One region of the Streptomyces sp. NPDC007872 genome, then DNA from elsewhere that is predicted to be linked to it. Evidence: riboswitches for the same ligand, from Rfam matches in the RefSeq annotation. Region 1 holds a riboswitch; each other region holds the start of a gene.

Evidence for each region. A riboswitch is a leader RNA that binds a small molecule or an ion and turns the genes downstream of it on or off. The one in region 1 is predicted to bind cyclic di-AMP.
Region 2: linked by a shared signal. The riboswitch ahead of ACFYNX_RS28170 (C40 family peptidase) and the one ahead of ACFYNX_RS24780 (peptidoglycan DD-metalloendopeptidase family protein) in region 1 are both predicted to bind cyclic di-AMP.
Region 3: linked by a shared signal. The riboswitch ahead of ACFYNX_RS18655 (M23 family metallopeptidase) and the one ahead of ACFYNX_RS24780 (peptidoglycan DD-metalloendopeptidase family protein) in region 1 are both predicted to bind cyclic di-AMP.

What each region holds. Positions count from the first base shown of each region.
Region 1 is NZ_JBIAEA010000007.1:193,739-201,567, forward strand. It holds gene ACFYNX_RS24755 (STM4014 family protein) at 1-840, shown strand, start outside; gene ACFYNX_RS24760 (STM4013/SEN3800 family hydrolase) at 852-1,691, shown strand; gene ACFYNX_RS24765 (STM4012 family radical SAM protein) at 1,688-3,064, shown strand; gene ACFYNX_RS24770 (STM4011 family radical SAM protein) at 3,074-3,946, shown strand; gene ACFYNX_RS24775 (SGNH/GDSL hydrolase family protein) at 3,924-4,727, opposite strand; gene ACFYNX_RS24780 (peptidoglycan DD-metalloendopeptidase family protein) at 4,889-5,839, opposite strand; cyclic di-AMP (ydaO/yuaA leader) riboswitch at 5,843-6,002, opposite strand; gene ACFYNX_RS24785 (tyrosine-protein phosphatase) at 6,403-7,224, shown strand; gene ACFYNX_RS24790 (DUF6126 family protein) at 7,243-7,392, opposite strand; gene ACFYNX_RS24795 (helix-turn-helix domain-containing protein) at 7,436-7,829, opposite strand, start outside.
Region 2 is NZ_JBIAEA010000009.1:167,546-175,374, reverse strand. It holds gene ACFYNX_RS28200 (class I SAM-dependent methyltransferase) at 1-188, opposite strand, end outside; gene bioD (dethiobiotin synthase) at 362-1,090, opposite strand; gene ACFYNX_RS28190 (adenosylmethionine--8-amino-7-oxononanoate transaminase) at 1,110-2,390, opposite strand; gene bioB (biotin synthase BioB) at 2,383-3,702, opposite strand; gene ACFYNX_RS28180 (8-amino-7-oxononanoate synthase) at 3,884-5,137, shown strand; gene ACFYNX_RS28175 (ATP-binding protein) at 5,302-5,739, shown strand; gene ACFYNX_RS28170 (C40 family peptidase) at 5,844-6,320, opposite strand; cyclic di-AMP (ydaO/yuaA leader) riboswitch at 6,324-6,454, opposite strand; gene ACFYNX_RS28165 (hypothetical protein) at 6,855-7,151, opposite strand; gene ACFYNX_RS28160 (ATP-dependent Clp protease proteolytic subunit) at 7,159-7,782, opposite strand.
Region 3 is NZ_JBIAEA010000005.1:19,029-26,857, reverse strand. It holds gene ACFYNX_RS18680 (sigma-70 family RNA polymerase sigma factor) at 1-189, opposite strand, end outside; gene ACFYNX_RS18675 (rhodanese-like domain-containing protein) at 445-936, shown strand; tRNA gene ACFYNX_RS18670 (tRNA-Met) at 1,013-1,086, shown strand; gene ACFYNX_RS18665 (MerR family transcriptional regulator) at 1,198-1,938, shown strand; gene ACFYNX_RS18660 (PP2C family protein-serine/threonine phosphatase) at 2,109-3,293, shown strand; cyclic di-AMP (ydaO/yuaA leader) riboswitch at 3,603-3,753, shown strand; gene ACFYNX_RS18655 (M23 family metallopeptidase) at 3,765-4,910, shown strand; gene ACFYNX_RS18650 (aldo/keto reductase) at 4,998-5,951, shown strand; gene ACFYNX_RS18645 (PrsW family glutamic-type intramembrane protease) at 6,130-7,566, opposite strand; gene trmB (tRNA (guanosine(46)-N7)-methyltransferase TrmB) at 7,634-7,829, opposite strand, start outside.

The DNA of each region.
Region 1 (7,829 bases):
CCCGCCGAGCTCCCGGTCCTGTTCGACAAGCGGCTGACCCACGGCCGGCTGCGGGCGGCCGGCGTGCCGGTGCCCCGGTCGCCGACCTCCGGCGCCGCCGCGCCGGCCGTGCGCGGCTGGGCGGACGTGCGGGCGGTGACGGCCGGGGCGGGGATGCGCCGGGTGTTCGTGAAGCTCGCGCACGGCTCCTCCGCCTCGGGGGTCCTCGCGGTGGAGACGAACGGCGCGGGCCGGGTCCAGGCCACCACCTCGGTGGAGCGCGGGCCGGACGGACGGCTCTTCAACTCCCTGCGGGTACGGCGCTACACGAGCGAGCGGGAGGTCGCCGCGATCGTGGACGCCCTGGCCCCCGACGGCCTGCACGTCGAGCGGTGGCTGCCGAAGGCGACCCAGGACGGGCGGGCCGCCGACCTGCGGGTGGTGGTGGTCGACGGGCGGGCCACCCACGCGGTGCTCCGCACCAGCCGCTCCCCCCTGACCAATCTGCACCTGGGCGGGGCCCGGGGCGACCTGGACGCGGCCCGGGCCGCGATCGCCGCCGCCGGCGGACGCTGGGCGGACGCGCTCGGAGTGTGCGAGCGGGCCGCCGCCGCGTTCCCCGGGACCCGGTGCGTGGGCGTCGACCTGCTGCCCGCCTCGGGATGGCGGCGCTTCGCCGTGGGCGAGGTCAACGCCTTCGGCGACCTGCTGCCCCGGCTCACGGGCCTGCCCGGCGGCGGGGCCGAGGGCCTCGACACCTACGCGGCCCAGGTGGCCGCGCTGTTCCCCCGTACGCCTTGCGACGCAAGCCCCACCAGCACCACAAGCACCGCCCGCACCACAGGAACGAGCACCGCGTGAACCAGCCCGACATGAACGCGATCGTCGGCAGCCACGACCTGCTCCTGGTCACCCTCGACACGCTCCGGTACGACGTGGCCGCCGAGCTGGCGGCCGCGGGCCGCATCCCGCACCTGGCCCGGCACCTGCCCGGCGGCGTCTGGGAGCGGCGGCACGCGCCGGGGAGCTTCACCTACGCCTCCCACCAGGCGATCTTCGCCGGCTTCCTGCCGACCCCCGCCGCGCAGGGACCCCATCCCCGGCTGTTCGCGGCCCGGTTCGCGGGGAGCGAGTCGACCGCCGACGGCACCTGGGTGCACGACACCCCCGACTTCGTCTCCGGCCTCGCGGCCGAGGGCTACCGGACGGTCTGCGTCGGCGGGGTGGGCTTCTTCAACAGGCGGCCGCCGCTCGGCTCCGTGCTCCCCGGGCTGTTCCGGGAGAGCCACTGGGAGCCCTCCTTCGGCGTCGCGTCCCCGACCTCGTTCGAGTCCCAGGTCGAGCGCGCCGAGGAGGTCGTGGCCGGACTCCCCCACGAGGAGCGGCTCTTCCTCTTCGTCAACGTGTCGGCGCTGCACCAGCCCAACTGGTTCCACCTGCCGGGGGCGACCCGCGCGGCGGGCGACTCCCGGGAGACGCACGCGGCGGCCCTGGAGTACGTCGACCGGCACATCGGGCGCCTCTTCGCCGCGATGGGCTCCCGGCGCCCCTGTTTCGCGATCGTCTGCTCCGACCACGGCACGGCGTACGGGGAGGACGGCTTCACCGGTCACCGGCTCGGCCACGAGGTCGTGTGGACGGTGCCGTACGCGCAGTTCGTCCTGCCGGGCCCCGCCGGACCCGCCGGACCCGACGAGGAGGCCGCCGCGTGAAGACCACCGACCACGCTCCGGGAGGCCACCGCGTGACAACCGCCGGAACCCCCGCCCCCCGCCCGTACCGCAGCTACGTCTACGCCTACCCGCACAAGACGGCGTACCGGGAGCTGTCCGATCCGCCGGAGCTCGCCGCGCTCTGGGCCGGGGAGCCGAAGGACGCGCTCTCGCTCTACGCGCACGTGCCGTTCTGCGAGGTCCGCTGCGGCTTCTGCAACCTCTTCACCCGGATCGGCGCCCCCGGCGAGCTGACCACCCGTTACCTGGACGCCCTCGACCGGCAGGCGACCGCCGTGCGCGAGGCGCTCGGGGACGGGGAGCCGGTGCGGTTCGCGACGGCCGCGTTCGGCGGCGGCACGCCCACCTTCCTGACCGCCGCCGAGCTGGAGCGGCTCTGCGACATCGCCGAGCAGCGCATGGGGGCGGACCTGCGGGCGGTGCCGCTGTCGGTGGAGACCTCGCCCGCGACGGCGACCGCCGACCGGCTCGGGCTGCTCGTCGAGCGGGGCGCGACCCGGCTCAGCATCGGGGTGCAGAGCTTCGTGGAGGCCGAGGCGCGGGCGGCGGTCCGGCCGCAGCGCCGCGCGGACGTGGAGGCGGCGCTCGGCCGGATCCGGGACACCGGCGTCCCCGTGCTCAACATCGACCTGATCTACGGGATCGGCGGGCAGACCGAGGAGTCCTGGCGCCGCTCGCTCGACGCGGCCCTGGCCTGGCGCCCGGAGGAGCTGTACCTCTACCCGCTGTACGTCCGGCCGCTGACCGGTCTGGGCCGGACGCCGCCGGAGGACGACCGGGAGTGGGACGAGCGGCGGCTGCGGCTCTACCGGCACGGCCGGGACCACCTCCTGGCCCACGGCTACGAGCAGGTGTCGATGCGGATGTTCCGGCGGCGGGACGCGGTGCCGCTCGGCCCGGACGACCACGCCTGCCAGACGGACGGGATGATCGGCCTGGGCTGCGGGGCCCGTTCGTACACCTCGGCCCTGCACTACTCCTTCGACTACGCCGTCGACATGCGGGAGATCCGCTCGATCATCGACGCCTACGCGGAGACCGGCGACTTCTCGCGCGCCCGGGTGGGCCGGTGGGTCGACGCCGGGGAGGCCCGGCGCCGCCATCTGCTCCAGTCGCTGCTCCAGGCGGAGGGGATGCCGGTGGCCGGGTACGAGGAGCGGTTCGGGTCCTCGCCCTTCGCGGACTTCCCCGGGGAGCTGGGCCGGTTCGAGGCGCTCGGCTGGCTGGACGGGGAGGCCCCGGCGGGGCTGCTGCGGCTCTCCCCCGAGGGGCTCGCGCACTCGGACGGGCTCGGTCCCGAGCTGTTCTCCCCCGGGGTGCGGGCCGCGATGGCCGCGTACGAGCCGAAGTAGGGGGCGGCCGTGGACCTGACGCTGCTCTACCGGGGGCCGCTCTCCTCCTGCGACTACGACTGCCCGTACTGCCCCTTCGCCAAGCGCCGGGACAGCCGGGAGCGGTTGCGCGCGGACCGGGCGGCGCTCGAACGGTTCACCGGGTGGGCCGCCGCGCAGACCGGCGACCGGCTGCGGATCCTGTTCACGCCGTGGGGCGAGGGCCTGGTGCGCTCCTGGTACCGGAGGGCGCTCGTCGAACTGTCGCGGCTGCCGCACGTCGAGCGGGTGGCGATCCAGACCAATCTGAGCTGCCGGACCGACTGGCTGGCGGAGGCGGACCGGGAGGGCGTGGCACTGTGGTGCACGTACCACCCCGGGCAGACGCCGTACGAGCGCTTCCTCGGCAAGTGCCGCGATCTCGCGGACCGGGGCGTCCGGTTCAGCGTGGGCGTGGTGGGGCTCCCGGAGCACCGGGAGGACGCGCGGCGACTGCGGGAGGCGCTGCCGCCGCACGTGTACCTGTGGGTGAACGCGGCCGAGGGGCATGCGTACACCGACGCGGAGGCCGACGGGTGGACGGAGCTGGACCCCCTCTTCCCGTACAGCCGGCATCCGCACCGCTCGGCGGGGCTGCCCTGCCGGACCGGGGAGTCGGTGGTGTCGGTGGACGGCGGGGGGACGGTGCGGCGCTGCCACTTCGTCAAGGCCGAACTGGGGAACCTGTACGACGGTTCGTACCGTTCCGCCCTGCGCCCCCGCGCCTGCCCCCTCGCCGTCTGCGACTGCCACATCGGCTACGTCCACCTGGAGACGCTGCCGCTGTACGACGTGTTCGCGGGCGGGGTCCTGGAGCGGATCCCCGCCGCCGTACCGCCCGCTAGGCCCGCTGGAGGGGCATGAGGTCGGGGCGCTTGGCCTCGACGTGGTCCCCGGAGCTCTCGCCGCGCAGCCGGCGCCCGATCCAGGGCACGAGGTACTCCCGCGCCCACTGGATGTTGTCGCGGCGCACCTCGAGCGAGCCGCGCGGCGGGACCGGCGGCCACGCCTGGTCGGGATCGGCGGGCACCGGCAGGCCGAGGACCTGGGCGGCGCGCAGGGCGACCCGGGTGTGTCCCTCGGGCGAGAGGTGCAGCCGGTCGCCGTCCCAGGCCCGCCGGTCCTGGACGGACCTGAGCGACCACAGGTCGAGGACCGGGCAGTCGTAGCGGTCCGCGATGGCGCGGACGTGCGCGGTGTAGGTGGCGATCTTGCCGCGCAGGTGCCGGAGCACGGGCACGTCACGGGTGTCGAAGCCGGTGGTCACCATGACGGTCCCGACGGCGGAGGTCAGGTCGGCGACGGCGCGCTCGAAGCGCTCGGCCACGTCGTCCGGGTCGGTGCCGGGGCGGATGATGTCGTTGCCGCCCGCGCAGAAGGTCACCAGGTCGGGGGCGAGTTCCCTCGCCCGGGGGACCTGTTCCGCCACGATCTGGTCGAGGAGGCGCCCGCGTACGGCCAGGTTGGCGTAGCGGAAGGCCTCGTGCTCCGGCAGTTGGTCGGCGAGCAGGACCGCGAAGCGGTCCGCCCAGCCGACGTACGTCCCGTCGGGGCCGGGGTCTCCGACGCCCTCGGTGAAGCTGTCACCGATCGCCGCGTACGACCCGAATGCGTTCTTGTCTCTTGATCTCGAATCGTCTGCCACGGGGGCACATCCTTCCCTTTCGCGTGTGACCTACGCGACCGTAAGGAGGGGTTGACGGTGGGTGATATATGCCACCGATAAAGATTCGCCCAAGTCGGAATAGGCCGAAGGCCCGGAGCGCATGCGCCGGGCCTTCGGAAAAGGGTGTGTCCTTCGGGGCGTCAGAGGGAGACGCCGTGCTGGCGCAGGTAGGCCAGCGGGTCGATGTCCGAGCCGTAGCTCGGGGTGGTGCGGATCTCGAAGTGCAGGTGCGGGCCGGTGGAGTTGCCGGTGGAACCGGAGAGGCCGATCTGCTGCCCGCCGCTGACGCTCTGCCCGGCCGAGACCGAGAGGGAGGAGAGGTGGGCGTACTGCGAGTAGTTGCCGTCCTCGTGCTTGATGACGACCTCGTTGCCGTACGAGCCGCTCCAGCCGGCGGAGACGACCGTGCCGGCACCGACGGCGCGGACGGTGGTGCCGGAGGAGGCGATGAAGTCGACGCCGGTGTGGTAGCCGGAGGACCACATGGAGCCGGAGGCGTGGTACGGGGTGGAGAAGCCGGCGAGGGCGACCGGGGAGACCCAGCCGGTGGAGGAGGCGGTGGAGGCCGAGGAGCCGGTGGAGCTCTCCTCGGCCTCCGGGGCGGCGGGGCGGCCGCTGTCGCGGGAGGCGCGCGGGGCCTCGTCGCCGTTCTTGCCGGAGGCCTGGGCGCCGGTGGTGCTCTGGGGACCGGTGGGGGCGGAGCCCTTGGCGCCGATGGTGAGCTTCATGCCGGGCAGGATGAGGGAGGGGTCGGCGCCGATGGTCCGGCGGTTGTCCTCGTAGACCTTCTGCCAGCCGCCCTGGAGGTGGTGGTCGGCGGCGATCTTCGACAGGTAGTCGCCGGCGACGACGGAGTACGTCCGGGGGCCGGTCTCCGCGGCGGCCTTCGCGGGGGCGGCCTTCGCCGCGACGGCGTGCGCGGTGACGACGGACTGGACGGAGGCGGCGGCCGGGGCGGCCTGCTCGGCGGCGTGGGCCCCCGTGGCGCCGAGGAGCGGGAGGGCGACGACGGCGCCTCCCGTACCGGCGGCGGCGAATCCGCGGGTGAGGGGGTTGCTCTTGGGACGGCGGTGCTTACCCTTCGCGGGCATGGCGAATCCTCTCCGGCGCCTGCGAGGTGAGCTGTCGGGTTCGGACTGGAGATGTCCGGCCGCGCTCTCGCGCGGCTTCACCCCGAGCCGTCCTGCGTCGCGGGACCGGCGTACTTCCTGGGTCCCCCGCTCCTGCCACGCATGGGATGGGTGGAATTCCGGGCGGTGGCAGGATTCGGCGGTCCGTCCGGATTGAGCGTGACGCTAGACGAGCGGGGTCGGCGCGAACAAGCCGCTGTTTTGTCCCGGGATTCCGCCCTAGATCGTTCCCCCGGAATTCCGGTCACCCTCCGTGGAGGACGTTCCTCCGACTCCCTTTTCCCGCACGGAAATCGCGCCGGACCCCCGGCCACGATCCGTCACTTCTATGACGCTGCTCACGCGCCGAATCCCATCTCGCCTGTAAACAGGGCGCGTTATACCCAATAGGCCAATTCGGACAGATCACCCATTCCCGTCCGAGGGGGTGCGCCGCACCGCTCCCGTCTGGATGATTGCCCCAGGAACCGATCAGGAACCGACGTCGCGTCGGACATCCGCGCGCCAACCTTCCAGGAGCATCCGTGACGCAGCAGTTGCCGCAGGTCCCGCCCGTCGAAGCCGACGAGCCCGAGCTGACGGAGGTCCGCAACTTCCGGGACGTGGGCGGTCTGCCGACGACGGACGGGCGGGCGGTCCGTCCCGGCCGCCTCTTCCGCAGCGGCCACCTCGCCCACGCGACCGAGAGCGACGCCGCCTTCCTCGCCGGTCTCGGGCTGCACACGGTCTTCGACTTCCGCAACGAGGCCGACCGGCGGATCGAGGGCCCGGACGTCGAGCTGCCCGGGGTGCGGAACGTGAACATACCCCTCAACGACCCGGCCGACGGCAAGGAGTTCTGGCGGCTGGTGCGGGACGGCGAGACCGCGCAGTTGCGGGAGGTCCTCGGCGACGGGCAGGCCGCGGCCCGGATGTCCGATTCGTACTGCCGGATGGTGGTCGAGCGCACCGCCGAGCACAGCCGGATCCTGCACTCCATGGCCGAGGAGAGCGTCCCGGCCCTGATGCACTGCGCGGCGGGCAAGGACCGCGCCGGGCTCGCCGTCGCGATCACCCTGCTCGCCGTCGGGGTCGAGCGGGCGGCGATCGAGGCCGACTACGTGAAGTCGAACGAGCCGCACCGCCGCTACAAGGTGCGCCGCAGCTCCACCGCCCCGGACGCCATGGGGCCCGAGGTGATGGAGCTGCTGAGCCCGCTCTTCGACGCGCGGGCGGAGTACCTGCGGGCGGCCTTCGGGACGATCGAGACGACCTGGGGCTCGGTGGACGCCTACTTCTCCGAGGGCCTGGGGCTGTCCCCGGAGACCCGCGAGCGGCTGCGGGAGCGCCTGCTCACCGAGGCGTAGGGCCTGCCGGCCGGGGTCCTACTTCGCGCCCATCGCGAAGAGCAGGTAGAGGAAGCCGGCGAAGAGGTGACCGGCGATCAGGTAGGCGAAGAGGCGGAGCACCAGGCCCTTGGGGAACTTGCCTTCCCCGCGCTCCTCGCCGGTGACGGCCGCAGGCTTCTCGGACATGTCGGTCCTTTCCTGAAAAATGGTTACAGCGGCTTTGTGGCGGTCAGCGCCGGTGCGGGGTCCCGTCGCCGAAGCACAACTCGGCGGCGGGGCTCTGGAGCAGGGTGTGGACGAAGAGCAGCTCGGCCCCGCCGGGGGTGGCGGCGCCGATCCGGTGCGGGGTGAGCGAGTCGAAGTGCGCGCCGTCCCCGGGGTCGAGGACGTGGACCGTCTCCCCGAGCGCGAGCCGCACCCGCCCCTCCAGGACGTGGATCCACTCCTCGCCGGGGTGGACGCGCACGATGTCGGCCCGGGTGGCGTGCGGCACGTGGACCCGCAGGCACTGGAGGGCGCGTCCGGCGCCGCCCGCCTGGCGGTAGATCCAGCCGTCGGCCTCGACGGGCTCGGAGCGGTCGCCCCGGACGACGGGGTCGTGTTCGGGCGGGGTCTCCCCCAGG
Region 2 (7,829 bases), on a different contig from region 1:
GTGAAGTTCAGCCCGTTCCCGGCCCCGACCTCCACGACCCGGCCGGCGAGCCCGGCGAGCAGCTCGGCCCGGAGCGCCCCGATCCCGCCCCGGGTCTCGGCGGAGACGCTGAACCGGGCGTAGAAGCCGGCGAAGAGGGGGTGGCGCACCCGGGGCGGGCCCCCGGGTGCCGGCCGCGAAGACGTCATCGGATGCTCCTCGTGCCTGGGCGCGCGTACCTCCAGCCTACGGAGCCGCGCGCCCCGGGGCCGCACGACGGGCCGGGGCCCGGCCCGTACGAGGGGCCCGCACCCCGGGAGCACGGCCGGGACCGCGACCCGGGCGCGCGGGGCGCCGGAGTCCCCGGGCGCCCCGGCCGGTGTCAGCCCCCGTACGGCTCCGCGTGCGTTTCCGTGAACGCGTCCGCGTCCCACGTCCCGCCCAGGGCCGGGGCCAGCCAGTTCCCCGCCGTCGCGCGGAAGTCCGCCGGGGACAGGGAGCCCGAGCCCTCCGGTACGGCTCCGAGCAGGGGCGCGCCCGCCGCCTCCGGCAGGTCGGCCAGGTTGCAGCGGGCCGCCAGGTCCGGCGCGGCCGGCCAACTGCCGACCACCACGCCCAGGTGGCCGATGCCGCGCGCCCGCAGCGCCTCGCCGGTCAGGGCCGCCGAGTTGAGCGTCCCGAGCCCGGCCGGGGCCACCACCAGGACCGGCGCGCCGAGCAGCGCCGCCGCGTCCGCGAGCGTGCCGCCCTCCTCGTCGAAGCGGACGAGCAGCCCGCCCGCCCCCTCCACGAGGACCAGGTCGTGCTCGGCGGCCAGCTTCCGGGCGGCCTCGGCGACCTCCCGGGGCCCGACCGGTGCGAGCCCGGCCCGCCGGGCGGCCGTACCGGGGGCCAGCGGCTCCGGGAAGCGGCCCAGTTCGGCCGAGGCGGCGGCGCCCGAGAGCCGTACGACCTCGTCCGCGTCACCCCGCTCGTCCGGCCCGACGCCCGTCTGCGCCGGCTTCAGTACGGCGACCGACCGCCCGGCGGCGGTCGCGACGGCGGCGACGGCCGCGGTCACGACCGTCTTGCCGATCTCGGTCCCGGTGCCGCTGACGACGACGATTCCCACAGTCCGCTCCATCCTTCGGTCAGCCCGCCGCCGCGGCGGCCCGTACCGCCGCGCAGATCCGGGCCACGTCCTCGTCGCCGGTCACGTACGGCGGCATCGTGTAGATCAGGTCCCGGAACGGGCGCAGCCACACGCCCTCCCGGACCGCCGCGCGCGTCGCCGCCGCCATGTCGACCCCGTGGTCGAGCTGGACGACCCCGATCGCGCCGAGCACCCGCACGTCCCGCACGCCCGGCAGGGCGGCCGCCGGGGCGAGCCCCTCGCGCAGCCCGGCCTCGATCCGCTTGACCTCGACCTGCCAGTCCCGCGAGAGCAGCAGGTCGATCGAGGCCAGGGCCACCGCCGAGGCCAGCGGGTTCCCCATGAACGTCGGTCCGTGCGCCAGGACCGGCACCTCGCCCCGCGAGATCCCGTCGGCCACCCGGCCCGTGCAGAGCGTCGCGGCCATCGACAGGTAACCGCCCGTCAGCGCCTTGCCCACGCACATCACGTCGGGGGAGACTCCGGCCGCGTCGGCCGCGAACAGCGTGCCCGTGCGCCCGAACCCGGTCGCGATCTCGTCGAACACCAGCAGCACGCCGTGCTCGTCGCAGGCCTCCCGCAGCACCCGCAGATAGCCCGGGTCGTGGAAGCGCATCCCGCCCGCGCCCTGCACCACCGGCTCCACGACCACCGCGGCCAGCTCGTGCGCGTGCCGCCCGATCGCGGTCCGCAGCAGCTCCGCGTACGACTCCTCGTACGCGGCCGGCGGGGCGTCCGTGAAGACCTGCGGCTGGAGGACCCCGGTCCACAGCTCGTGCATCCCGCCCTCGGGGTCGCACACCGACATCGGCTGCCAGGTGTCCCCGTGGTAGCCGCCGCGCCAGGTGAGGAGCCGCCGCTTCTCGGGACGCCCGAGCGAACGCCAGTACTGCAGGCACATCTTGACCGCCACCTCGACGGAGACCGAGCCCGAGTCGCTGAGGAAGACGTGCCGCAGCGGCTCGGGGGTGATCTCCACGAGCCGGCTCGCGAGGCGGACGGCCGGCTCGTGGGTGAGCCCGCCGAACATGACGTGGCTCATCCGGTCGAGCTGGCCGCGCACCGCCTCGTTGAGGACGGGGTGGTTGTAGCCGTGGACCGCCGACCACCACGAGGACATGCCGTCGATCAACTCGGCCCGCCCCTCGGCGGGTTCGGCGAGCCGGAGGCGCACCCCGGACGCGGACGCGACGACCAGCGGCTCCGCGCGGCCCGGCATGGGGCCGTACGGGTGCCAGACGTGCGCCCGGTCCAGGGCGAGGAGCTCGTCGTTACGCATTCGGCGCGAGGTCCGTCCCGGCTCCCCGGCGGCGCACCGCCACCAGATCGGTCCGGGCGCCGCCCGGCGCGGCCTCGGCGGCCGGGGCCGCGCCGGGCTCCCGGTCCGGGACGTGACCGCCGCAGGGACCGCAGCCGCCACCGGAGTGCGAGCCGCAGCCCGTACCGGCCTCGGCCGACGCGTGCGAACCGCAGCCCGCGCCACCCTCCGCCGCGCCGCTCTCCGCCGGGGCGTGCGAGCCGCAACCGCCCCCGGCCTCCGCGCCCGCGCCCGAACCGCAGCCGCCGCCGGCCGCCGCGAGCGCGTCCGCGCGGTGCGCGGGCAGCGTGGGCGTGCCCATGCCCTCCACCTCGAAGCCCGCGTCCGCGATCATGTCCAGGTCGGCCTGGCCGGCCTGGCCCTCACTGGTGAGGTAGTCGCCCAGGAAGATCGAGTTCGCGATGTGCAGCGCGAGCGGCTGCATCGAGCGCAGGTGCACCTCGCGGCCGCCGGCGATCCGCACCTCGACGTCGGGGCAGACGAAGCGGACCATCGCCAGGATCCGCAGACAGCGCTGCGGGGTCAGGTTCCACTCCTTGGCGAGCGGGGTGCCCTCGAACGGGATGAGGAAGTTGACCGGCACCGAGTCCGAGCCCAGCTCCCGCAGCGCGTACACGACGTCGACCAGGTCCCCGTCGGCCTCGCCCATGCCCGCGATCAGGCCCGAACAGGCCGACAGGCCCGCCGCGTGCGCCTTCTGCACGGTGTCCACCCGGTCGGCGTACGTGTGGGTCTTGGTGATCCCCCCGTACGTCGCCTCGGAGGTGTTCAGGTTGTGGTTGTACGCGTCGGCGCCGGCCTCCCGCAGCCGCTCCGCCTGGCCGTCCGAGAGCAGGCCGAGGCAGGCGCACACCTCGACGCCCTCGTTCTGCTCCTTGATGGCCTCGATGGTCCTGCCGACCCGCTCCACGTCCCGGTCCGTCGGACCGCGCCCGCTCGCCACCAGGCACACCCGCTTGGCGCCGCCCGCGACGCCCGCCGCGGCGGCCTGCGACGCCTCGTCCGGCTTCAGCCAGGTGTACTTGAGGATCTCCGCCTTGGAGCCGAGCCGCTGCGAGCAGTACGAGCAGTCCTCGGGGCACAGGCCGGACTTGAGGTTGACCAGGTAGTTGAGCTTCACCCGCCGCCCGAACCACCGACGGCGCACCTTGCCGGCCGCGGCCACCACATCGAGCAGTTCGTCGTCGGAGGTCGCCAGGACGGCGAGCGCTTCTTCACGGGTCGGCGGCTCGCGCCGCAGCCCCTTCTCCACCAGCGTGTTCAGCAGGTCCATAACCGCTGATCCTTGCCTACCGCCCGCCCCCGGGCCAAGGAGGATCCGAACAAACGGCGCCGTTCGGGGTGTGTGGATGACCACACCACGATCCCGTTCTCCTGCGGTTAGGGTCTGTGCGCTGCCTACAAAAGCCGCCGACGGCCGACCGGCCGGCGAGGGCGCCGACGGAGGATCCCGCATGCCACAGGCCGACGACGCACAGGCCGCCGACGGACGGGCGGACGGGCGGGCGGACGACACACAGGCCGCCGACGCACGGGCCGACGACGCGCGGGCGGCCGCGGCTCCGCGCCGCACCGCCTTCGACTGGACCGACGCCGAGGCGCGCCGCCGGGCCGACGCCGGCCTCGTCCGCACGCTGCGGCCCCGGGCGGCCGAGTCGGACCTCCTCGACCTGGCGGGCAACGACTACCTGGGCCTCACCCGCAGGCCCGAGGTCACCGGGGCGGCGGCCGGGGCGGCCCGGCGCTGGGGCGCCGGCGCCACCGGCTCCCGGCTCGTCACCGGCACCACCCTGCTCCACACCGACCTGGAGCGCGAACTCGCCGCCTTCTGCGGCTTCGAGGCGGCCCTCGTCTTCTCCTCCGGCTACGCCGCCAACCTCGCCGTGCTCACCGCGCTCGGCGGCCGGGACTCCCTGATCGTCTCGGACGCCGCCAACCACGCCTCCCTGGTGGACGGCTGCCGCCTGGCGCGCGCCGAGACCGCCGTCGTCCCGCACGCCGACCCCGAGGCCGTACGCAAGACGCTGGAGGCCCACCCCGGGCGCCGGGCCCTCGTCGTCAGCGACTCCGTCTTCTCCGTCGACGGCGACCGGGCCCCGCTCGCGGAACTCGCCGCCGCCTGCCGCGCGCACGGCGCCGGGCTCGTCGTGGACGACGCCCACGGCTTCGGCGTCCTCGGCGACGGCGGCCGGGGCGCGTCGCACGGCGCCGGGCTAGCGGGCGACGAGGACGTGGTCGCCACCCTGACCCTCTCCAAGTCCCTGGGCAGCCAGGGCGGCGCGGTCCTCGGCCCGGCCCGGGTCATCGAGCACCTGGTGAACGCCGCCCGCACCTTCATCTTCGACACCGGCCTCGCCCCGGCCGCCGTCGGCGGCGCCCTCGCGAGCCTGCGCCTGATCGCGGCCGAACCGGGGCTCGCCGGGCGGGTCCGCGCCGTCGCCACCGGCCTGTACGAGCGGCTGACCGCGGCCGGCCTGACGGCGGCCCGGCCCGACGCGGCCGTGGTCTCGGTCCGCGCCCCCTCCCCGGAGGCGGCGCTGCGCTGGGCGGCGGACTGCCGGGAACAGGGCCTGGCGGTCGGCTGCTTCCGGCCCCCGTCCGTCCCCGACGGCGTCTCGCGCCTGCGCCTCACGGCACGCGCCGACCTGACAGATGCGCAGATCGACCGCGCCGTGGAGACGGTCCTGCGGACCGCGCCCGCCGTCTGACGTACGGGCCGGGGGCGTTCACACGTCGTACGGTTCACCGCTTCGGGCGACAGACGGGCCCTTTCCCGGTGGAACCCGGTACGGCGCGGCAGCATCGGTGGGACTCTGACGCGCAGTGCGAGATCCGGGGCAGCGGCCCCGGCGGGAAAGGGACAGAGTTCGCCATGGCAGACCATCAGGAAGCATCCGTCACCCTGCCGAGCGAGCCCGCCTCGGTCCCCACCGCCCGGCGGTTCGTCGCGGAGGTCCTCACCGACTGGGGGCTCGACGAGTTCTCCGACCAGGCGGACGCGGTCCGTCTGGTCGTCTCGGAACTGGCCACCAACGCCGTCCTGCACACCTTCGGTCAGTCGCCCACCTTCACGGTGGACGTCCGCCTGGACCGCGGCGAGCAGCTCCACGTCGGCGTCACGGACAGCCATCCGCGCCGCCCCCGCCGCCTTCCGGCGGCGGTCCAGCAGGACAACGGGCGCGGCATGGTGATCATCCGCTCCCTGGCGGCGGAGTCCGGCGGTCGCCTCTCGGTGACCCCGACCGCGGACGGCGGCAAGACGGTCGGCATCGTCCTGCCGTGGAAGGCGGCCGCACCGGTGGGCTGTTAGGGCCCGTCCGGCGACCGGGACCCCCCGGGACGGCGGTTCGGGTGCGGCGGCGCCACCGCACCCCCCGGCGTCCTCCACGGCGCCCGGTCAGCGCCCGGGCGGGGTCACCGGACGCGTCCGTAGTAGACCTTCGAGGACCAGATCTTGTCGAGCTTCACCCAGGAGCCCGTCTTGGGCGAGTGCCAGATCTTGCCGCTCCCGGCGTAGATGCCCACGTGGTAGACCTTCCCGCCGGAGTGGAAGAAGACCAGGTCCCCCTTCTGCCTGCTGCCGGCCGTGATGTGCCGGGTCTTGTTGTACTGCTGCTGCGCGGTGCGGGGCAGCGACTTGCCCGCCTTCTTGTACGCGTAGAGCGTCAGGCCCGAGCAGTCGAACCGGGAGGGCCCCGCGGCCCCGTAGCGGTACGGCGCCCCCTTCTTGGAGGCGGCGATGCTCAGCGCCTTGTTCGCGTGTGAGGTCACCGCCTGGGCCTCCGGTGCCGTGCCCGGCGCGAGCAGCGTGCCGCCGACGGCGGCGAGGGTGAGAGCCGAGACGGCTCCGGCCCGGGACAGCAGGGACGGGACGTGCATCTGCGCAGTCATGCGCAACCCTTCGTCAGCCGCCTGTGAAGGATGACCTGTCGGGTTCGGGCAGGCGAAGATGCCCGGCCGCGGCTGCGGCTTCACCCCAAGGGCCGGCCCCGCTGCGGAAACAGCGCGTACGGCCCGTACTGCTCGGGTCCTCCACTCCTGCCGATCCAATCCTGTCGACCAGGCGTCCGGGACGGCGGCAGGACTCGGCGTCCGCCCGGACCGCCCCGCCTCGGATGGCGGGGGCTTGTCGTCGGCAGGGATCTTGCCCCACAGCTTGGTCGAAATCCGAGTGGAAACAGCGATATGTGAGAGTCCTCACGACTGATCCATTCGGGTGGACAGGATGCTTTCGTGATCGTCGGAGGTTTGGCCCACGGGCCCCGCACCAGCAAGGGAGCGCCCGATTCGGCCGGATGTGTACCCCCGGTGCGCAACTCGCCGGAGCCATATGTCGACTCGTCGACTCCATCGAACGGACGAGTGCTTCCGGTGCGGCTGTCGGCCGTCCGGCCCTCGACACGACATGCCGGAATGTCAACTCCGTCAGGCCCGGGGGAGCGTGACCCGGCCGGCCCGCCGCTCCCCGTCCAACACCCGCAGGGCGCGCGCCAGGGTGTCCGCGTGGACCTCGCTCTCGCCCCGCGCGTGCATGAGCGCCAGGGCCTCGCGCAGCTCCTCCGCACGCCCCACCAGGGCCTGAGCCGCCCTCAGGGCCCCATAGGTATGCGTACTTCTGGATGGGTTGATCCTCCCCAGGAGGTCGACGACCGCGAGGTACGCGTCGACCAGCTCGCCCTCGGCCCGCGTCAGGGCCGGCAGCGGCGGCAGCTCGGGAACCACGGCCCGCTCACCGTGCCGCGCCGCCGGCCGCGGCGCGCCGGCTCGTGATCACGTGGTCCACGAGCCCGTACTCGACGGCGGCCGGGGCGTCCAGGACCGTGAGGCGGTCGAGGTCGGCGTCGACCCGCTCGCTGCTCCGTCCGGTGTGCTCGGCGAGCAGTCCGGCCATCAGGGCGCGCCGGCGGAGCAGTTCGCGGGCCTGGATGGCCATGTCGCCCGGCCGGCCCCGCAAGGGCTCCTCCACGGCGGGCTGCCGGAGCGTGACCCGGGCGCCGGGGAGCATCGTGCGCTTGCCCGGCGTCCCGGCGGCGAGCAGGACGGCGGCGGTGGAGGCGGCCTGGCCCAGGCAGGTGGTGGCCACGTCGCAGGCGAGCGTCCGGATCGTGTCGTGGATCGCGGTCATGGAGGTGACGGAGCCGCCGGGGGAGTTGATGTAGAGCGCGACGTCCCGGTCGGGCGCCGCGTACTCCAGGTACAGGAGCTGGCTGATCACGTCGTTGGACGAGGTCTCGTCGATCCGGGTGCCGAGGAAGACGATCCGGGACTCCATCAGCTTCGCGTACAGATCGAGGGTCCGGGCCCCGAAGGCGGTCCGCTCCGTGAACTCGGGCAGGACGTGTCGAGCATCCATGGCGGTCGCCTCCATCTGTAAAAAATGTACAGGACGTACAGGCCGTA
Region 3 (7,829 bases), on a different contig from region 1:
GACGTCGGCGCGGCTGAGCTTGAGCCAGGTCTCCTGGACGGCGTCCTCGGCCTCGCTCAGCGAGCCCAGCATCCGGTACGCCACCGCCCGCAGATGGCCCCGGTCGGCGTCGAAGCGCCGGGCCAGGAGCTCTTCGTCGCCCCACGCGTCGGCGCCCACGCCCACACCCACGTCCATGCCCACGTCCATGCCCGCGCCCTCCTCCACGTCCCCGTTCAGGCCCACGTCCCCGTTCACGCCCACTGCCCGGTCTCCCCCTCGCGTGCCGTCATGCCTGCATGACGGATCGGATCGCGCCGATGTGACAAGGAGGGGCAGGCCTGAGGGTCATCGCGTGAGATCCCCGCCCTCCCTCCCCGAACACCCGGGAATCACCGGCCGAAGCCGTCGATCGCCGTGATTCGCCACTTCAGCGCGGTGCTCTTCGGCCCTAATTTGATCAGCATGACGACGACACCGCAGGTCAATCCCGTACTTCGCACCCCGCCGGCCTCGCCCGCCGCCGCTGCCGCGTACTTCTCCGCGAGCCTCGCCTTCCACGCCGACGTCTCCGACGTGGCCTCGGTTCTCGCCACCGCCGCGGCCGAGGGCACCGACCCCGGCTTCGTCCTGGTCGACACGCGGTCCACCGCCTCCTGGGACCAGGGGCACGTCCCCGGAGCCGTTCACCTGCCGACCGTGCTCATTCCGGAGCAGGCCGAGGCGCTGCTCGACCGGTCCGTGCCGGTCGTCACGTACTGCTGGGGTCCCGGCTGCAACGGCGCCACCCGCGCCGCGCTCGCCCTCGCGGAGCGGGGCTTCCCGGTCAAGGAGATGCTCGGTGGCTTCGAGTACTGGGTGCGGGAGGGCTTCGCGTACGAGACGTGGGAAGGGCCCGCGGAGAAGGCCGCCGACCCCCTGACGGCCCCGGTCGACGCCGACGACTGCGGCTGCTGAGACAGGGGCCGGAGCAGGGCCTGCGGAAACCGATTTCAGGATCGCCCCGGTCATGCCGTACAGTCGTGTTTACCGACGCGGGGTGGAGCAGCTCGGTAGCTCGCTGGGCTCATAACCCAGAGGTCGCAGGTTCAAATCCTGTCCCCGCTACTCAGTAGCGAACGAAGGCCCGGATCCGATGCACTCGGATCCGGGCCTTCGTCGTTTCCCAGGACGTTTCCGGTTGACCTTGACGCAACGTCAAGATCTAGCGTTCTCGTCATGGAGTGGTCGATCCAGGAGATCGCCAAGAAGGCCGGCACCACCAGCCGCACCCTCCGGCACTACGGGGAGCGCGGACTGCTGGAGCCGAGCCGGATCGGCGCGAACGGTTACCGGTACTACGACCAGGCGGCGCTCGTGCGGCTGCAGCGGATCCTGCTGCTGCGCGAGCTGGGGCTCTCGCTGCCCGCCATCGCCGAGGTCCTCGCGGGTCAGCGGGACACCACCGCCGCCCTGCGCACCCATCTCGCCCTCCTGGAGCAGGAGCGCGAGCGCATCGGACGTCAGATCATGTCGGTGCGGACCACTCTCCAGAAGACCGAGGACGGAGAGGAACTCATGGCAGACGAGATGTTCGACGGTTTCGACCACACGAAGTACGAGGAGGAGGTCACCCACCGCTGGGGCCGCGAGGCGTACGAGCAGGGCGACCGGTGGTGGCGCTCGCTGGACGGGGAGCAGAAGCGGGCGTTCGTCGAGGAGCAGGCGGGCATCACCCGTGACTTCGGGAAGGCGGCGCGGGACGGCCTGGCCGCCGACAGCGACGAGGTGCAGGCCCTCGCGCGGCGGCAGGTCGCCTGGCTGTCGACCACCACGGCGCCGACCAAGGAGTACGTGATCGGTCTCGGCCGGATGTACGTCGACGACCCCCGCTTCACCAAGAACTACGACCGGTACGGCGAGGGGACCGCGGTCCTCGTCCGGGACGCGCTGGCGGTCTACGCCGAGCGGAACATGTAGGTGCCGTTCCCCGGGCCCCCGGCCCCACCCCTCTACGCCGGCCCCCCGTACACCGGTCGGCCGTGCGGAGTCGCCGTCCGCCGGGGTGGCGGCCACTCTGGAAGGGCGCGGTACGGGCCGCGGGCGGGCGGACCGGCGGGAGAGAACAGGTGGGGCACCCCCTAGGAGCGGTGGGTCGCGGGAGGCGGGGCGGTGAGGGCCGTCCCGGGTACCGGGGCGCCCGGCGGTTCATCCGCGCGCTGCCGCCGCTGATCATCGTGGGCGGCGTCCTCTTCGACGTGACGACCCCCGCCCCGTACACCGCCTCCCCGATGCTCGCCGCCGCCCCGCTGGTCGCCGCGCCCTTCTTCTCCCTGCTCACGACCCTCCTCACCGGGATCGCCGCCGTCCTCGCCTCGGTCGGCCTCTACCTCTTCAGCGACGACGTCACCCGCGCCCCGGCGGTCGCCGAGACCCTGACCGTGTTCACCGTCTCCGGGCTCGCCCTCCTCATCAACCGGGTGGTGCGCCGCAGCGGCGAGCGGCTCGCCTCGGCGCGGGTCATCGCGGAGACCGCGCAGAAGGCGGTGCTGCCGACGCCCGCCGAGCGGATCGGCGGGCTGCGGTGCGCGGCCCGTTACGAGGCGGCGCAGGCGGACGCGTTCATCGGCGGCGACCTCTTCGCCGTGCAGGACACCCCGCACGGGGTGCGGCTCGTGGTCGGGGACGTACGGGGCAAGGGCCTCGAAGCGGTCGAGGCGGTCGCCGTCGTCATCGGGGCCTTCCGGGAGGCGGCCGAGCAGGAGCGGACCCTGGAGGGCGTGGCGGAGCGGCTCGAACGGGCGCTGGACCGGGAGGGCACCCGCCGGGACAGCCTCGACGCCGTCGAGGGGTTCACCACCGCCGTCCTGGCCGAGATCCCGCGCTCCGACGGCAGCGGCACCTTCGACGGCTTCGTACGGGTCGTCAACCGGGGGCACCCGCCCCCGCTGGTGCTGCACGGGGACGGCCGGGTCGAGCCGGTCGATCCGAGCCGGCCGGCGCTGCCCCTGGGCATGGGGGACCTCGCGTCGTGGCCGGACCGCGCCGAGGCCCGGCCGTACCCGCCGGGCACGACGCTGCTCTTCTACACCGACGGCCTCTCGGAGGCGCGGAACGCGCAGGGCGTCTTCTACGACCCGGCGGAGCGGCTGGCCGGGCGGATCTTCCCCGGACCCGAGGAGGTGCTCGACGCGCTCGTGGACGACGTACGGCTCCACACGGGCGGCGGGGCGACGGACGACATGGCGCTGCTCGCGCTGAGCCGCCCGGCGGCGGGGCAGCCGGAGCGGCGCCGGACGATGCCGGTGGTCCCGCCCGGGAGGCCCCACCACTGACCGCCCCGCACCCCCGCCACGACCGCCCGCGGGCCCCGCCACTGACCGCACGCGGGCCCCGTCACGACCGCCCCGTACCCCCCGTCACCACGGGTAGTCGGAAGGTCTCCCTGCGATAACAATTGACGTACCGTCAGGTTGCGGGGGTTTTGCCATCCTCGGAGCCCGTCCCGCTGAAGGGGGGTCAAGTCGGACCATTCCCTGTCAATTCACTGAATGATCAAGGGGAACGGCTTGGAAACGGGACCCCCTGTCTATTAACGTTCGATAACGCAGCGCGGTCGTCCCAGCCGTCGCAAGAGACGGCACCGTGCGCATGCGCCGAATCCCGAAAGGGAACCGGGGAACCACCATTTGGGGTGAATCGAGCCCTTCGCACCCACCCGTGCGACCGGGCCCGTAGGAGACCTTCCTGCTCCGAACCCGTCAGCTAACCCGGTAGGCGAGAAGGAAGGAAAGGAGCGCGCCTCCGTGGCGTCCAACACCCCTGCCCCCGAAGCCCCCTTCGATGCCTTCGGCGGCGGTGCGGCTCCCTCCGTCCCGGACACCGAGTGGAACCCCACCGAGGACTCCCTCCGCTCCCAGAACCGCTCCGGCGGCCGGCACCGGGTCGTCAAGCAGCGCTCCAACTTCGCCCGTTCCTCCACCGTCCTCGGCGTCGGCGTCATCGCGGCCGTCGGTGCGGGCGGCCTCGCCACCGCGCAGGACAAGCCGCCGGTGGCCATATCGCTCCCGGACCTTCCGGACCTGAACCTGCCCGACGCCCACGACCTCCCCGGCGTCGGCGCGCTCCTGCCCGACCGGGAGGAGCGGGAGACGGTCCCCGCGGACCGCGCCAACCCGAACCCGCTGACCTCCGCCACGTACACCACCGAGACCGACGACCGGGCCGCGCGGACCGGGCAGGTCACGCGGGCGAGCCTGACGACCGCGGACGCCCCGGGCACCGCCGACGCCGGCGAGGCCCTGCGCGCCCGCATCCTCCAGCAGGCCGAGCAGCAGCAGGCCTCCGCCGACGCCGCCGAGAAGGCCGCGGCGGAGAAGGCGGCCGCCGAGAAGGCCGCCGCCGAGGCGAAGGCCAAGGCCGACGCCGCGGAGAAGGCCGCTGCCGAGGCCAAGGCACAGGCCAAGGCGAAGGCCGAGGCGGAGGCCAAGGCCAAGGCGGAGGCGGAAGCCCGCGCGAAGGCCGAGGCCGAGCGCCTCGCCGCGCTCGCGGCCAGCTACTCGATGCCCCTCTCCTCGTACACGCTCACCGCCACCTACATGCAGTCCGGCTCGATGTGGTCCTCCGGCTACCACACCGGCCTCGACTTCGCGGCCCCCACCGGCACCCCGCTCAAGGCGGTCCACGGCGCCACGGTGAAGTCGGCGGGCTGGTCCGGCTCCTACGGCTACCGGATCGTCCTGGAGCTGGAGGACGGCACCGAGGTCTGGTACTGCCACCTCTCCTCCATGACGGTCTCCGCGGGCCAGACCGTGGGCACCGGCGAGACGATCGGCCGCGTCGGCGCCACCGGGAACGTCTCCGGCGCCCACCTCCACCTGGAGGTCCACCCCGGCGGCGGCGACGGCGTCGACCCGGCGGCCTGGCTGCGCTCCAAGGGCCTGACGGTCTGACCCTCCCGGGAGCCGCCCGGGAACCGCACGAGAACCGCCCGGGAGTCGTGCGGAATAGGCCCGGCGGCGGAGACCGTTGATCACCCCATGACCTCTCTCCGTACGCTGGGCACGTCCGACCTCCACGTCTTCCCGCTCGCCCTCGGCGGCAACGTCTTCGGCTGGACCGCCGACGAGGCGCAGTCCTTCGCCGTCCTCGACGCCTACGCCGCCGCGGGCGGCAACTTCGTCGACTCCGCCGACGTCTACTCGGCCTGGGCCGAGGGCAACGAGGGCGGCGAGTCCGAGACCGTCATCGGCCGCTGGCTCGCCTCCCGCGGCAACCGCGACGACGTCGTCGTCGCCACCAAGGCCGGCGCCCACCCCCGGTTCAAGGGGCTCTCCGCCCCCACGATCAAGGCCGCCGCCGAGGAGTCCCTGCGCCGCCTCGGCACCGACCGCATCGACCTGTACTACACGCACTTCGACGACGAGTCCGTCCCCGTCGAGGAGATCGTCACCGCCCTCGACCAGTTGGTGAGGGACGGCAAGGTCCGGGCCGTCGCCGCCTCCAACATCTCCCCCGAGCGGCTCCGCGCCTCCCTGGACTTCGCCGAGGCCGAGGGCCTCGCCCGCTACGTGGCCCTCCAGCCGCACTACAACCTGGTCTCCCGCGAGACCTACGAGGGCCCGCTCCTGGAGACCGCCGAGCAGGCGGGGCTCGCCGCCGTCCCGTACTACGGCCTCGCCTCCGGCTTCCTCACCGGCAAGTACCGCCCCGGCACCAGCGTCGACAGCGCCCGCGCCGCCGGGGCCGGCAAGCACCTGGACACCGGGCGGGGCCGGGCCGTGCTCTCCGCGCTCGACGCGGTCGCCGGGGCGCACGGCGCCGAGCCCGCCACCGTCGCCCTCGCCTGGCTCGCCTCCCGGCCCACCGTCGTCGCGCCGATCGCCTCGGCCCGTACGGTCGAACAGCTCCCGGCCCTGGTCGCCTCCGCCGACCTGGAACTCACGGAGGAGGAGCTGACCCTCCTGACCGAGGCGTCGGCGATCCGGGACTGACGCCGGACGGGCCCTAGGGCCCGTCCGGCGGATCATGGCCGGGGCCGCGACGCCTGGCACGGCACCTCGCCGCGTTGCCGAAACGTCCCGATAGCTCCGCTATCGAGCCGCTCCGGCGCCTTGTGAGGCACCGCACCAGACGCCGCGGCCTACCCGACCCTGATCCGCCGGACAGGCCCTAACCGCGGTAGGGGTTGTAGCCGCCGTAGTCCAGGTACTGCGGCGGCGTCCACGCCCGGCCCGTCGCCCGGGCCGCGTACGTCAGCGCGGGCGAGGCGACCGCCCGGCGCTGCCACAGGTGGTGGAGCAGCTCCTGCTCGCGGGCCGTGAAGTCGGGCCCGGCGGTGCCGCGCCGGGCCCGGTCCCGCAGGAACGCGAGGGTCGTCGCGAAGGACTCGTACTCGCCGACGGCCCGCGCGCCCCGCTTGCCGTACGTCCGGGCGGCGTAGGAGCGGGCGAGCTGCCGGGCCCGCATCGAGGAGAGCGCGAGCGGCTCGTCGGGGGAGAGCCAGCCGGCCGCCGCGTACGCCGGGAGCTCCCCGGAGAGCGTGCGCAGCTCCCGCTGCCGGCTCCACACCGCCAGCCAGGTCAGCAGGCCGAAGGCCGGCATCATGAGCGCCCCGTACACCGCGTAGAAGGCCCAGGGGCCGCCGAAGGTGGCCGAGCCGTTCCAGGCGGCGTGCATGCCCATGGCGAGCAGCAGCCCGGCGAGCGGAAGCAGCACCTTCCGCAGTCGCTTCCCGCGCGGGGCCAGTGCGGCGAGGCCGAAGCCGATGCCGGTGAGCACGGTGAACAGCGGGTGCGCGAAGGGCGACATCACGACCCGGACGAAGAAGGTCCCGGCGGTCATCATGCCGATGCCGGTGGCGCCGACCTCCTGGTCCTCGCCGAAGGCGTTGCCGAGGTAGAGGATGTTCTCGGTGAAGGCGAAGCCGGTCGCGGTGAAACCGGCGATCACCACCCCGTCGACGAGACCGCCGAAGTTCCGGCGGCGGAAGAGGAAGAGCAGCAGGATCGCGGCGGCCTTGGCGCTCTCCTCCACCACCGGCGCGATGACGGTGGCGCCGAGGTGGTCGGCGGAGTCCGGGTCGGCGGTGGCCGTGGCGATCCAGCGGACCGCGAAGGAGTTCGCCAGGATCGCGACGAGCGCGGCGGCGAAGGCGCCCCACGCGAAGGCGAAGAGGAGGTTCTTCCACGGTCCGGGTTCGACCCGGTCGAGCCAGCGGAAGGCCGCCATCAGCAGCGGTACGGGGAGCACGGCGAGGGCCAGGCCGACGAGGAAGCCCTGCGTGCCCGTCTGCTCGCGGACCATCGCCAGGATGACCAGGGCGCAGATCGCGAGCACGGTGACCAGGCATATCGCCCGGACCAGCCGGCTGCGCCAGAAGGCCCGGCGCGGCCGGTAGCGCCACTGGGAGCGGTCGGCGGCGGCGGGGAAGGCCGGCTCCTCCGTGTCCCGGTGGGGGACGGGAGCGGCTTCGGCCCCGGGGCCGTGATCGGGTACGGGACCGGGGCCGTGATCGGGCGCGGGGCCGCGTCCGTGATCGGGTACGGGTCCGTGATCGGGACCGCGTCCGTGATCGGGACCGGCTTCGGCGGGGGCGGGGTTCGACACGTGAGCGACCCTAACGACCGGCACGGACGGAGGGCGACGCACTTACGGGCCGACCTGCCCCGCGGTGCTACTTCCTCCGGAAGAGGAGGTCGTGGACGACGTGCCCCTTGTCGAGCCCCTGGCCCTCGAAGCGGGTGAGGGGACGGAAGCCGGGACGGGGCGCGTAACCGCCGTCGGCCTGCGTGTTCTCGAAGTCCGGGTGCGCGGTGAGCACCTCCAGCATCTGCTCGGCGTACTCCTCCCAGTCGGTGGCGCAGTGCAGG